DNA from 3 places in the Halomonas sp. OfavH-34-E genome. Region 2 is predicted to be linked to each of the others. Evidence: riboswitches for the same ligand, from Rfam matches in the RefSeq annotation. Region 2 holds a riboswitch; each other region holds the start of a gene.

Region 1 (3,114 bases), on a different contig from region 2:
CTGGTACTCGCGTCGAAACAGCCCGCGGCGCTGCAGTTCGGGCACGACCTGTTCGACCACGTCCTCGATGCTGTCCGGCAGCGATGGCGGCATCAGGTTGAAGCCGTCCGCCCCGCCCTGCTCGACCCAGCGCTGCATCTCGTCGGCGATACGCTCCGGGGTGCCGACCATGGTGCAGTGGCCGCCACCGGCGGCGAGCCGTCCCAGCAACTGGCGCAGCGTCGGTCGTTCGCTCTCGATGATCCGCAGAATCGTGGCGTAGCGCCCCTTGGGCCCGCTGAAGGCCTCCAGTGGCGGCAACTCGGGTACTGGGGCGTCGAGCTCCCAGTCGCTCACGTCCTGGCCGATGAACTGACTCAACTGGCGCCGGGAGCTGTCCACCGGCAACAGTTCGTCGAGCTCCCGCTGCTTGCGTCTGGCCTCCTCTTCGGTGGAGCCGACGTAGGTCACAAGCCCCGGCATGATCGCGACCTTCGGTCTGCCCGCGGCCTTTACCCTGGCCTGAAGATCGCGGTAGTAGTCCTGGGCAGAGGACAGATCGTAGGCCACCGCGTAGATGGCCTCGGCGTAGCGCGCGGCCAGGTCACGGCCCTGATCCGAGGCTCCGGCCTGGAACAGCACCGGGTGGCCCTGGGGCGGACGCGGCACCGTCAGCGGGCCATCCACCAGAAAGTGCTCCCCGTGATGATGGATGGGACCGACCCGGCTGGCGTCGACGTAATCGCCCTGGCGATCCCTCACCAGGGCGTCGTCACTCCAGGAGTCCCACAGCGCCAGCACGGTATTGGCGAATTCCTCCGCCCGGGCATAGCGCTCGGCGTGGCTTGGCATGGCCTCGAGCCCATGGTTGCGCGCCTCGCTGTCGAACATCGAGGTCACCAGGTTCCAGCCCAGGCGTCCGCCGGAGATATGGTCCAGCGAGGCCAGCATGCGCGCAGCGTGAAACGGTGTATAGAAGGTGCTGGAGACGGTCGAGATCAGCCCGATGTGTTCGGTGGCCCGCGCCATGGCCGCCAGCATGGTCAGGGGCTCCAGGGTCCACAGCGGACCGTCGGCGATGTTGCCCGCGGCGTGACCATCGGCGAAGAACACCGCATCGAAGCGACCCCGCTCGGCGAGCCGCGCCAGTTCCTCGTAGTAGCGGATATCGGCCAGGCGCTCGACGCTGGAACGGGGATGACGCCAGGCCGCCTTGTGGTGGCCACAGCCCATGATGAACAGATTGAGGTGCATGCTGGCCATCAGTCCTTCACCAGTCCGCCGTCGACCACCAGGTTCTGGCCGGTGACCGCTCGCGACCAGGGCGAAGCGAACAGTAGCGCAGCGTCGGCAAACTCTTGCGGCGTGGTCACCCGTCTCAGCGGTGTGCTGGCGGCGATCAGATCGAACACCGCCTCCGGCGTGGCGCGGGAGGCATCGGTGGTGCGCAACAGGCCCCCGGAGATCATGTTCACGGTGATGTTGTCCGGGCCCAGATCGTGGGCCAGGGTGCGCGTCAGCGACAGCAGCGCCGCCTTGGCGGCGGTGTAGTCGTGGTAGGGCACCACCGGGTTCTGGAACAGGTTGGTACCGATATTGACGATGCGACCAAAGCCGGCCTCACGCATGCCGGCAAGCGAAGCCTGCACCGTGTTCAGAGCCCCCCGGGCGACGCCCTGAAGCTGATGATCGAGGTGCTCCCAGGTCAGCTCGTCGGGACCGGGGCGGGCGTCGCCGTTGAAAGCGAAGTCCGGCAGCGCATTGTTGATCAAGGTGGTGACCGGCGCGCCGAAGTGCTCGCGGGCATGCGCGAACATGGCATCGACGGCGCTGCGATCACAGACGTCGGCGGCCACCGCCAGGGCTTGCTCGGGATAGTCGGCTACCAGCGCGTTGGCGCCCTCTTCGCTGCGTCGATAGTTGACCACCACCCGCGCGCCCTGCTCGAGGAAGCTGCGCGCCAGGCTGACACCGAGGCCACGTCCGGCGCCGGTGACGACGACCAGCTGGCGGGAAATAGGAAGCGCGGGCGGGCTTGCGGAGGTAGCGCGTGAGGCGTCGGAAAGGGTCATCTGGCGGGTCCTTGGTCGAGGCGAGGAACGCACGCCGACCCCTGGACTGACGACTGCGCTGACATCCCTTCGCCGGTATGAACTGGATCAGGTTCGACGGGTGTTTCTCAGCCCCGCTATCGTGCGGGACACCCCGTGCCATGCGCCTTCGACCTTAGCCCATCGGCGCAGGGCGGACAAGCCGCGCAGCACCTGGAACATCACCGCAGCCGGGGCATGCAGATGGGCGCTTCAGACCCGACGGTCAGCCCGGTGCCTGGACGGCTTGCATCAAGTCACTTCCTTCCTCTCCCGCCCGATTGACCCTGGTCGAGACCGGCCATGCGTCGAAGGCGCCAGCGGGTAGATGCCGCACCGTCTGGCGCATGACGTCGCGATCGCTCAGCTCAGGATCGAGCCAGGGTTCAAGGCTGCCGTCGTCCAGCGCCAGCGGCATCCGGGCGTGCACCTCACTCGCGCAGCCCCGGGCGGGTTCGGTGAGGATGGCAAGGCCCGGCCTGCCGTCGGCCCTTTCACTGAAGATCGCCGCCAGCCACAGCGGCGCGCGATCTTCACGACATAGAAAAAAGGGCTGCTTGCCGGCCTCGCCCGGCAGCCACTCGTACCAGCCGTCCGCCGGCACCAGGCAGCGATGGCGGGCAAAGGCCCCACGAAAATAGCGCGAGGTGGCGACCTTCTCCACGGTGGCGTTGATCGGCTCCGGCGCCCCGGCTTGGGCCCAGTGGGGTCGATAGCCCCACCACATCGAGGTAAAGGAAGGTATGCCCTCCCCGTCCATGGCGAGCGACGTGATCCAGGTGCCCGGCGCGACGTTGTAGCGAGGTGGCGGCTCCTGCTCGGGCAGGCGCGGCGCCACCGGCAAGCGCATCAGCGCCGCCAGCTGAGCAAAAGGTGTGTAACAGGCGAAACGGCCGCACATGGTTACCTCCGTTGCCGGACCCTGCAGGATCAGCCTAGCACCATCTCTTGCGTCCACTCCGGCCACCTGTGCGCGCTACAGGTTAGTCATATGCGAACGTTAAGTTTTCGCTAAGCTAGGCAGCCTAGCCTTGCCATCAACTCC
Region 2 (3,352 bases):
GTTCCACCACGGGGCGAAAGGGATCATAGAACCTTCCGTTCTTTTCCCAAATCTCCTCAGGCGGCTCTTTTATCCCTGTTGCCCACTCTACCCACTGCTTCAACAATGAGGTGGTGTATATATTCCCGGTTCTTGCCGAAAATATATTGTAATTGTATTTTTTTGCATTTTCCTGCGAGAGCCCCCTAGGTGGAGTTTCTGTCGAGACCCAGTTGAACCCTCTGCTATCAAGAGCGTTTCCAATATGTTGCGCAAAGCAGGAACCGAAGGTAACCACCCTACTATCCTTTGTGATCTTGAACTTTGGAGACCACAAATTGGATATGTCAAAAATCGACTTTTCTGATACAGCTTTTTTCCAGAAGGCACGGTCTGGAAGTGTCGAATATGGATTCATATTAATCACCTCAAACATAATATATAACATCGGTCGTGAACGAACAAAATTGATAACGTCTATCTTAAATCACACATTACCACGACGAATAGGAGTGTTTACGCCAACACTGGCATCTCGTCTTCCTTTCTAAAATATTTGCATAAAAAAAGATAGGCGAAATATTTGTCTATTGTGTTGAGAAACGAGCACTGACAACGGCCCCGGAGCCCTTCATAGAACCTTTCCCATGCACCATTTCCCTGCCCCACGGGTGGTTCAAAAGAGAACAAAGCAAGCATTTTTAGCTTCCATGAAAACTCGGCGAACCAATGCTTCCCATAAAGACGGGACCAACACACCTGTCACTTTCTGCCCTTCTTCACAAAGGAGTCATCAAGCGCACAACGACTGTCAGAATATCGATAAAACAAACGTACTTTTTTCACTCTAGATTCTCTCACATATTCTCTATCAGGCAGCCGCAAAACACGCAAATACAATCCAGAGAACATCCAAGAAAAACCACGCAAATATCCCTTTAAATAACAACAAAATCGTCGAAACTTTGTCGAATTGATCAATCAGGACTCTACTTCGCCACTTTTCCTCAATCGGATAAAATGCATTCTCAACCATGCGGAAACTTCTCCAGATATCTGGGCAGTTGCACTCTCGCGATATCGTGGAAACCTCCTCCCCCCAGCGGCGTATCTACTGATCGGGATCGGTTCTTGCCAAGCCGAGGTGGACTCCCTTCGAGGTCATGCTAGACTCGATCCAGACTCGCTTGACGGGGTGCCGGTGAATCCGGCTGAGATGGCGCAGGGCCAGGGTGACGAATCACCGGCCGCCAGCGCCGATCCCGTGGAACCTGATCCGGGTGCGGTGTGGCTTCACACCTTGAACCGGCGTAGGGAATCAGGCGGTGGTGACAGCCCCTGCGCGCGCACCTCCCTCCTTTCTCGTCGCCGTGTCCTCAGCCGCCGCACTCCGGATCCGCACCAACCGGAGGCAACATGGGCTACCGCTTTACCGATCTTGTCGACGCCTGCCGCGATGACTGGCACGCCTACATCGAACACGACTTCGTGCTCGCCCTTGGCCGTGGTGAACTGGCTGACGCCAGCTTCCGTCACTACCTCAAGCAGGACTATCTGTTTCTGCTGCAGTTCTCCCGGGCCTACGCCCTGGCGGCCTACAAGAGCCACAGCCTCGACGAGCTGCGCGGCGCCTTCGACGGCATGAAGACCATCCTCGATGTGGAACTCGGCCTGCATCTCGCCTTCTGCCGTGACTGGGGCATCGGCGAGGCCGAACTCGCCGAGCTGCCCGAAGCTCGCGCTACCCTGGCCTATACCCGCTACGTGCTGGACGCCGGCAGCCGCGGCGACCTCCTGGACCTGCACGTGGCGCTGGCCCCCTGCATGGTCGGCTACGCCGATATCGCGAGAACGCTCAACGCCCGTTCGGACACCCTGCGCGGTGCAGACAATCCCTTCGACACCTGGATCGCCATGTACGAAAGCGACGACTTCCAGGCCGCCGCACGCCAGGAGCAGGCCTGGCTCGACGATCAGCTGGCCCAGGTATCCGGCGAGCGCTTTGCGCGACTGTCACGGATATTCGCCGACGCGACACGACTCGAGATCGACTTCTGGCAGATGGGGCTCGATCTAAGCGACTAACACAATAAGCACCACGCTTGACGGGGGGCCGCCAGAGGCGGCTGAGATCATGCAGCGCATGGGACCCGTTGAACCTGATCTGGGGGTAACCCCGATGCCATGGCATCGCGGTGAGGACCAGCGTAGGGATCAAGCGCTCACGGCCCAGGCCACGACGCCCCCTCCTTCCTCACGCGATGCACACAACAACGCCAGCACCCAGTGCCGTGAGAAGGACAAGCCAATGCCGCTCGATCAACCCGTTTCCGCAAACAAACCCCGCCATAGCGCGCACTTCCTGGCCGAGACCGCCCAGGTCGACCAGGCCGCAGTTACGCCCCTGCCGGGTTCGCGCAAGGTCTATGTAAAGGGCTCCCGCGACGACCTGCGGGTGCCGTTTCGCGAGATTTCGCTGTCAGCGACCCGCACCTCCGGGGCCGACGAGGCCAATCCGCCGCTCTTGGTCTACGACACCTCCGGCCCCTACACCGATCCCCAGGTCGAGGTCGACCTGCGTCGCGGGCTTGCCGAGTTGCGCCGGCCCTGGATCGAGGAGCGCGACGACACCGAATGGCTCGATGGCCCGACCTCGGACTACGGTCGCCGACGTGCCAACGACCCGACGCTCGCTCCGCTGCGCTTCGAACTGACTCGTACGCCGCGCCGCGCACGTCGTGGCGCCGATGGCCGCGCCGGCAATGTTACCCAGCTGCACTACGCCCGCCGCGGCATCATCACCCCGGAGATGGAGTTCATCGCCATCCGCGAGAACCAGCGTCGACAGGCCCTGGCCGATGGCTATCGAGGCAGCGATGAGGTCGAGCGCATCCTTGACCACCAGCATCCCGGGCAGGGCTTCGGCGCCCGTCTTCCCGAGGAGATCACCCCAGAGTTCGTGCGCCAGGAAGTCGCCGCCGGGCGCGCCATCATCCCCGCCAACATCAACCACCCGGAAGCCGAGCCGATGATCATCGGGCGCAACTTCCTGGTGAAGATCAATGGCAATCTGGGCAACTCGGCGGTGACCTCCTCCATCGAGCAAGAGGTCGAGAAGATGACCTGGGGCATCCGCTGGGGCGCCGATACCATCATGGATCTGTCCACTGGCCAGAACATCCACGAAACCCGCGAGTGGATCATCCGCAACTCGCCGGTACCGATCGGCACGGTGCCGCTCTATCAGGCGCTGGAGAAGGTCAAGGGCGTGGCCGAGGACCTCACCTGGGAGGTGTTCCGCGACACCCTGATCGAGCAGGCCGAACAGGGCGTGGACTACTTCACCATCCACGCAGGCGTGCTGCTGCGCTAC
Region 3 (3,352 bases), on a different contig from region 2:
GACCTTGAAGTAGATCTGGCGACCATCCTGGAGCACCAGGGAATCCTCGTAGCTGACCTCCTGCCCCGCCAGCGCCAGATCGAAACGTGGCCGGATCTTGGCGTAGGAGTCTGCATCAAGCACCGAAGACACCGGCTGCCCCATCAGCGCCTCGGCAGGCAGGCCGATGAAGTCGAGGTAGGCACGATTGTTGAAACGGAAGCAGAAGTCGCGGTCGACGTAGGCCACCATCACCGGCAGGTGGTCGGCCATCCGCGCGATGACACCGCGGCTTGCCTTCTGCCGAGCCGACAGTCGCAGCACCAGCCCACCATCGGCCAGGCGACAGCAGCTACCATCGCCCATTTCCAGCGGCATCGAAGGCTTGGCAGCGTGAGCGGCACCCCGGGAGACCCAGGCTTCAGCTACTGCCGCGGCCTCGCCAGGCAGCTCTGCCAGCCCCCGCCCGATCCAGACGTCTCCAGGCTCGCCCAGCACGCGCACGGCATCACCGACCACGTCGTGCACCTGCAACTCCGGCGTCAGGCGTACCAGCACCGTTCCGGACGACACCAATGCCTCTTCCACCCAGGCAAAACGCTCCATGAGGACATCTCCTTGCGTAAGCCCTGCCCTGGACCGGCAGCAGGTCAATACCCTGGCGGCTCGCGTGCCGTCTTCTCTAGCCTATGAAAAGATGCTTATAGATGCCGGATTATTTCGCTTGCCCGCTTCCACGTTATGCTGGCGTGGCCGACACCGCCGCGGGAGCTGCCCATGATCCACCAGGACCTTGTCGCCATCGAACACGCCCTGACGCTGGCCAATCGCGGGGATACCAGTTGGCTGTGCACACGCCTGGACACCCCTGCTCCCGCCTTCCCCCACCTGAGCGTCACCAGCGATGCCGATGGCCCCGGGTACGCCGGACAGCCCATCTTGCTGTCCCAGGCGCGGGGCGGCGGCGCCTGCCTGGTCAATATCGACAACAACGCCAACGATGGCACCCCCTGTCTGGTCGAGCGCCTGTCACCGAGCAGCGAGACCCTGGTGCACCTGGAGGTCATCCATGCAACGCTCGCCGGCCAGCCATCGCTGATTCGCCGCGTCAGCCTGGGCAATACGTCCATGAACCTGCAGCGACCCACGCCAACCAGTCCGCTGGTCCAGATCGGCGACGACGTCGTCGAGGTGCTGATCCAGCCGGCCTTGCGTCTGGTACTGACCGGCCACTCTCCGGTCAATGCCGACCTGGCGCGCCAGGGACAACGGCTCGGCTTCGAGGTCATCCTGTGCGCCCCAGACCACCCCGACACGCATCACTCGACAGCGCCCCTGCCGGCAGGCGTCGAGTTCCAGCGCGCGCCCGCGGCTCCCTTCCTGCGCGGCGGCGGCGGGCACCGACGCACCCTGGTGATGGACGCCACCGACGCCTCGGCCATTGTGCGAGCGAGCCGCGAGGCCTGCTGTCATGGCTATCTGGCGATGGCTGACATCGATCCACGCCGGGCGGCAAACTGGCTTTACGATTGCTGGCACAGCCTGCGCACCTCGCCCACCGTCTGACGCCCCGTCGCTGCGGCCAAAGCGCCAATTGACAGCCATCGGAGGCGGTCCTACGCTGTGCGCATTCCTGGGGGAGCCTGACGGCTGAGATTCCGCATCACGCGGTAACCCTTTGAACCTGATCCGGGTCATGCCGGCGAAGGGAAGGATGGTTGCGTTATCTCCTCTTTCTTCCTGTCCGCCGCTCGTCCCGCCTGTCCACCGGTCCCTGCGGACAACGACAAGAAAGAGGTCTTCTTTCGATGATGCTCGATCCCACCTGGACGGCGCTGTGGCTTCTGCTGTGCGCCGCCATCTTTGCCATCCCCGGCCTGATCTATGCCCGACGTCGTCAGGGCGGCCTGGATGACTACATCTCGGCTCGCAACAGCCAGAACACCCGCGCCACGGTGTTGACCCTGGTGGCCACCACCCTGGGCACCTGGATCCTGTTCGGCCCCGCCCAGGCGGCTACCTGGGGCGGCATCGGCGCGGTACTGGGCTATGCGCTGGGTTCCATGGTCCCGCGCCTGGTGATGATCCCGCTGGGACGACGCATGCGTGAGCTGATCCCCGAAGGCCACGGCCTCACCGAGTTCGTGATCCATCGCTACGGGCGCACCATGTACGCCTTCACCCTGACGATCATGCTGTTCTATCTGTTCATCTCGCTGGCGGCAGGCCTCACCGCGATCGCCCATATGGTCACCCTGCTGGCGCCGATCCCGCTGTGGCTGACCGCCTGCGTGGTGATGATCGCGACCCTGCTCTACACCTTCTACGGCGGCCTGCGCACCACCATCTTCACCGACAAGGTACAGATGCTGGTGATCCTGCCGTTGCTGGCGCTGCTGCTGGTGTTCGGCTGGCAGGCCGCCGGCGGCGTCGCGCCGACGCTCGAGGGCCTGCAGGAGCGTGCGCCCCAGTTGCTGGATGTCACCGATGCCGGTGGCCTGCGTGCCGGTCTGACGTTCTTTATCGCGGTGATGCTGACCGGCCTGTTCTACCAGGGCACCTGGCAGCGCATCTACGCCGCCCGGGACAGCAAGGTGCTGCGGCGGGGCTTCTGGATCGCAGGGCTGTTCAACTTTCCGGTGATCGTGCTGATGGGCCTGTTCGGCCTGGCCTTCGTCGGCCTCGGGCTCGAGGGAGACGGTTCGGTGGCGCTGTTCAGCGTGCTGCTGTCCGAGGTGCCGCTGTGGTTCGCCCTGGCCTTGATTCCGCTGGGTCTGGCCCTGGTGATGAGCAGCGCCGACACTACCGTCAACGCCACCTCCAGCATCATCGCCGTCGACATGCACCGGCTGCTGCCCCAGGCCAGCGAAGCCACCCTGATGCGCCTGGCACGCTGGCTGATCGTCGCCGCAGCGGTGCCGGTGACCTGGGTGGCGGCCCAGGGCTACAGCGTGCTCTATCTGTTCCTGCTGGCGGACCTGCTGTGCTCGGCGGCGGCCTTCCCAGTGTTTTTCGGTCTGTTCAATCGCCGCTACGACGGGCGCAACGCGGTCCTCAGCACCGCTGCGGGCCTGGTCGCCGGGCTGGCGATGTTCCCGTCCCCCAGCGGCGGTACCGCCACCCTGCTGGAATCCTTCCTGCTGGCGGCCTTCGTGCCGGTGCTGGTCTCGCTGGTGCTGATGAAGCTGCTGCCATCCCGCCAGGACTATGACTTCACCCGCATGGGCAGTCTGGTGCGGCGTTTCCAGAGCTGACACCGCCACGCTGACAGCCTGGCAAGGCGTGATAAAAAACAGCGGGACGTGCTGACGCGTCCCGCTGTTGTCGTTTCAAGGCCTGGCGATCAGGGGCCCTGGCAGTTCCGGCTCATCAG

Evidence for each region. A riboswitch is a leader RNA that binds a small molecule or an ion and turns the genes downstream of it on or off. The one in region 2 is predicted to bind thiamine pyrophosphate.
Region 1: another riboswitch for thiamine pyrophosphate. It lies ahead of NH448_RS10280 (3-oxoacyl-ACP reductase); the one in region 2 lies ahead of tenA (thiaminase II).
Region 3: another riboswitch for thiamine pyrophosphate. It lies ahead of NH448_RS10290 (sodium:solute symporter family protein); the one in region 2 lies ahead of tenA (thiaminase II).

Annotation. Positions count from the first base shown of each region.
Region 1 is NZ_JAMXRY010000019.1:64,337-67,450, reverse strand. It holds gene NH448_RS10285 (LLM class flavin-dependent oxidoreductase) at 1-1,242, opposite strand, end outside; gene NH448_RS10280 (3-oxoacyl-ACP reductase) at 1,242-2,051, opposite strand; TPP riboswitch at 2,099-2,197, opposite strand; gene NH448_RS10275 (SOS response-associated peptidase) at 2,296-2,970, opposite strand.
Region 2 is NZ_JAMXRY010000043.1:15,400-18,751, reverse strand. It holds gene NH448_RS17145 (GSCFA domain-containing protein) at 1-397, opposite strand, end outside; TPP riboswitch at 1,161-1,314, shown strand; gene tenA (thiaminase II) at 1,396-2,064, shown strand; TPP riboswitch at 2,076-2,210, shown strand; gene thiC (phosphomethylpyrimidine synthase ThiC) at 2,288-3,352, shown strand, end outside.
Region 3 is NZ_JAMXRY010000019.1:67,495-70,846, reverse strand. It holds gene NH448_RS10300 (diguanylate cyclase) at 1-585, opposite strand, end outside; gene NH448_RS10295 (hypothetical protein) at 757-1,545, shown strand; TPP riboswitch at 1,605-1,707, shown strand; gene NH448_RS10290 (sodium:solute symporter family protein) at 1,788-3,233, shown strand; gene NH448_RS10285 (LLM class flavin-dependent oxidoreductase) at 3,349-3,352, opposite strand, start outside.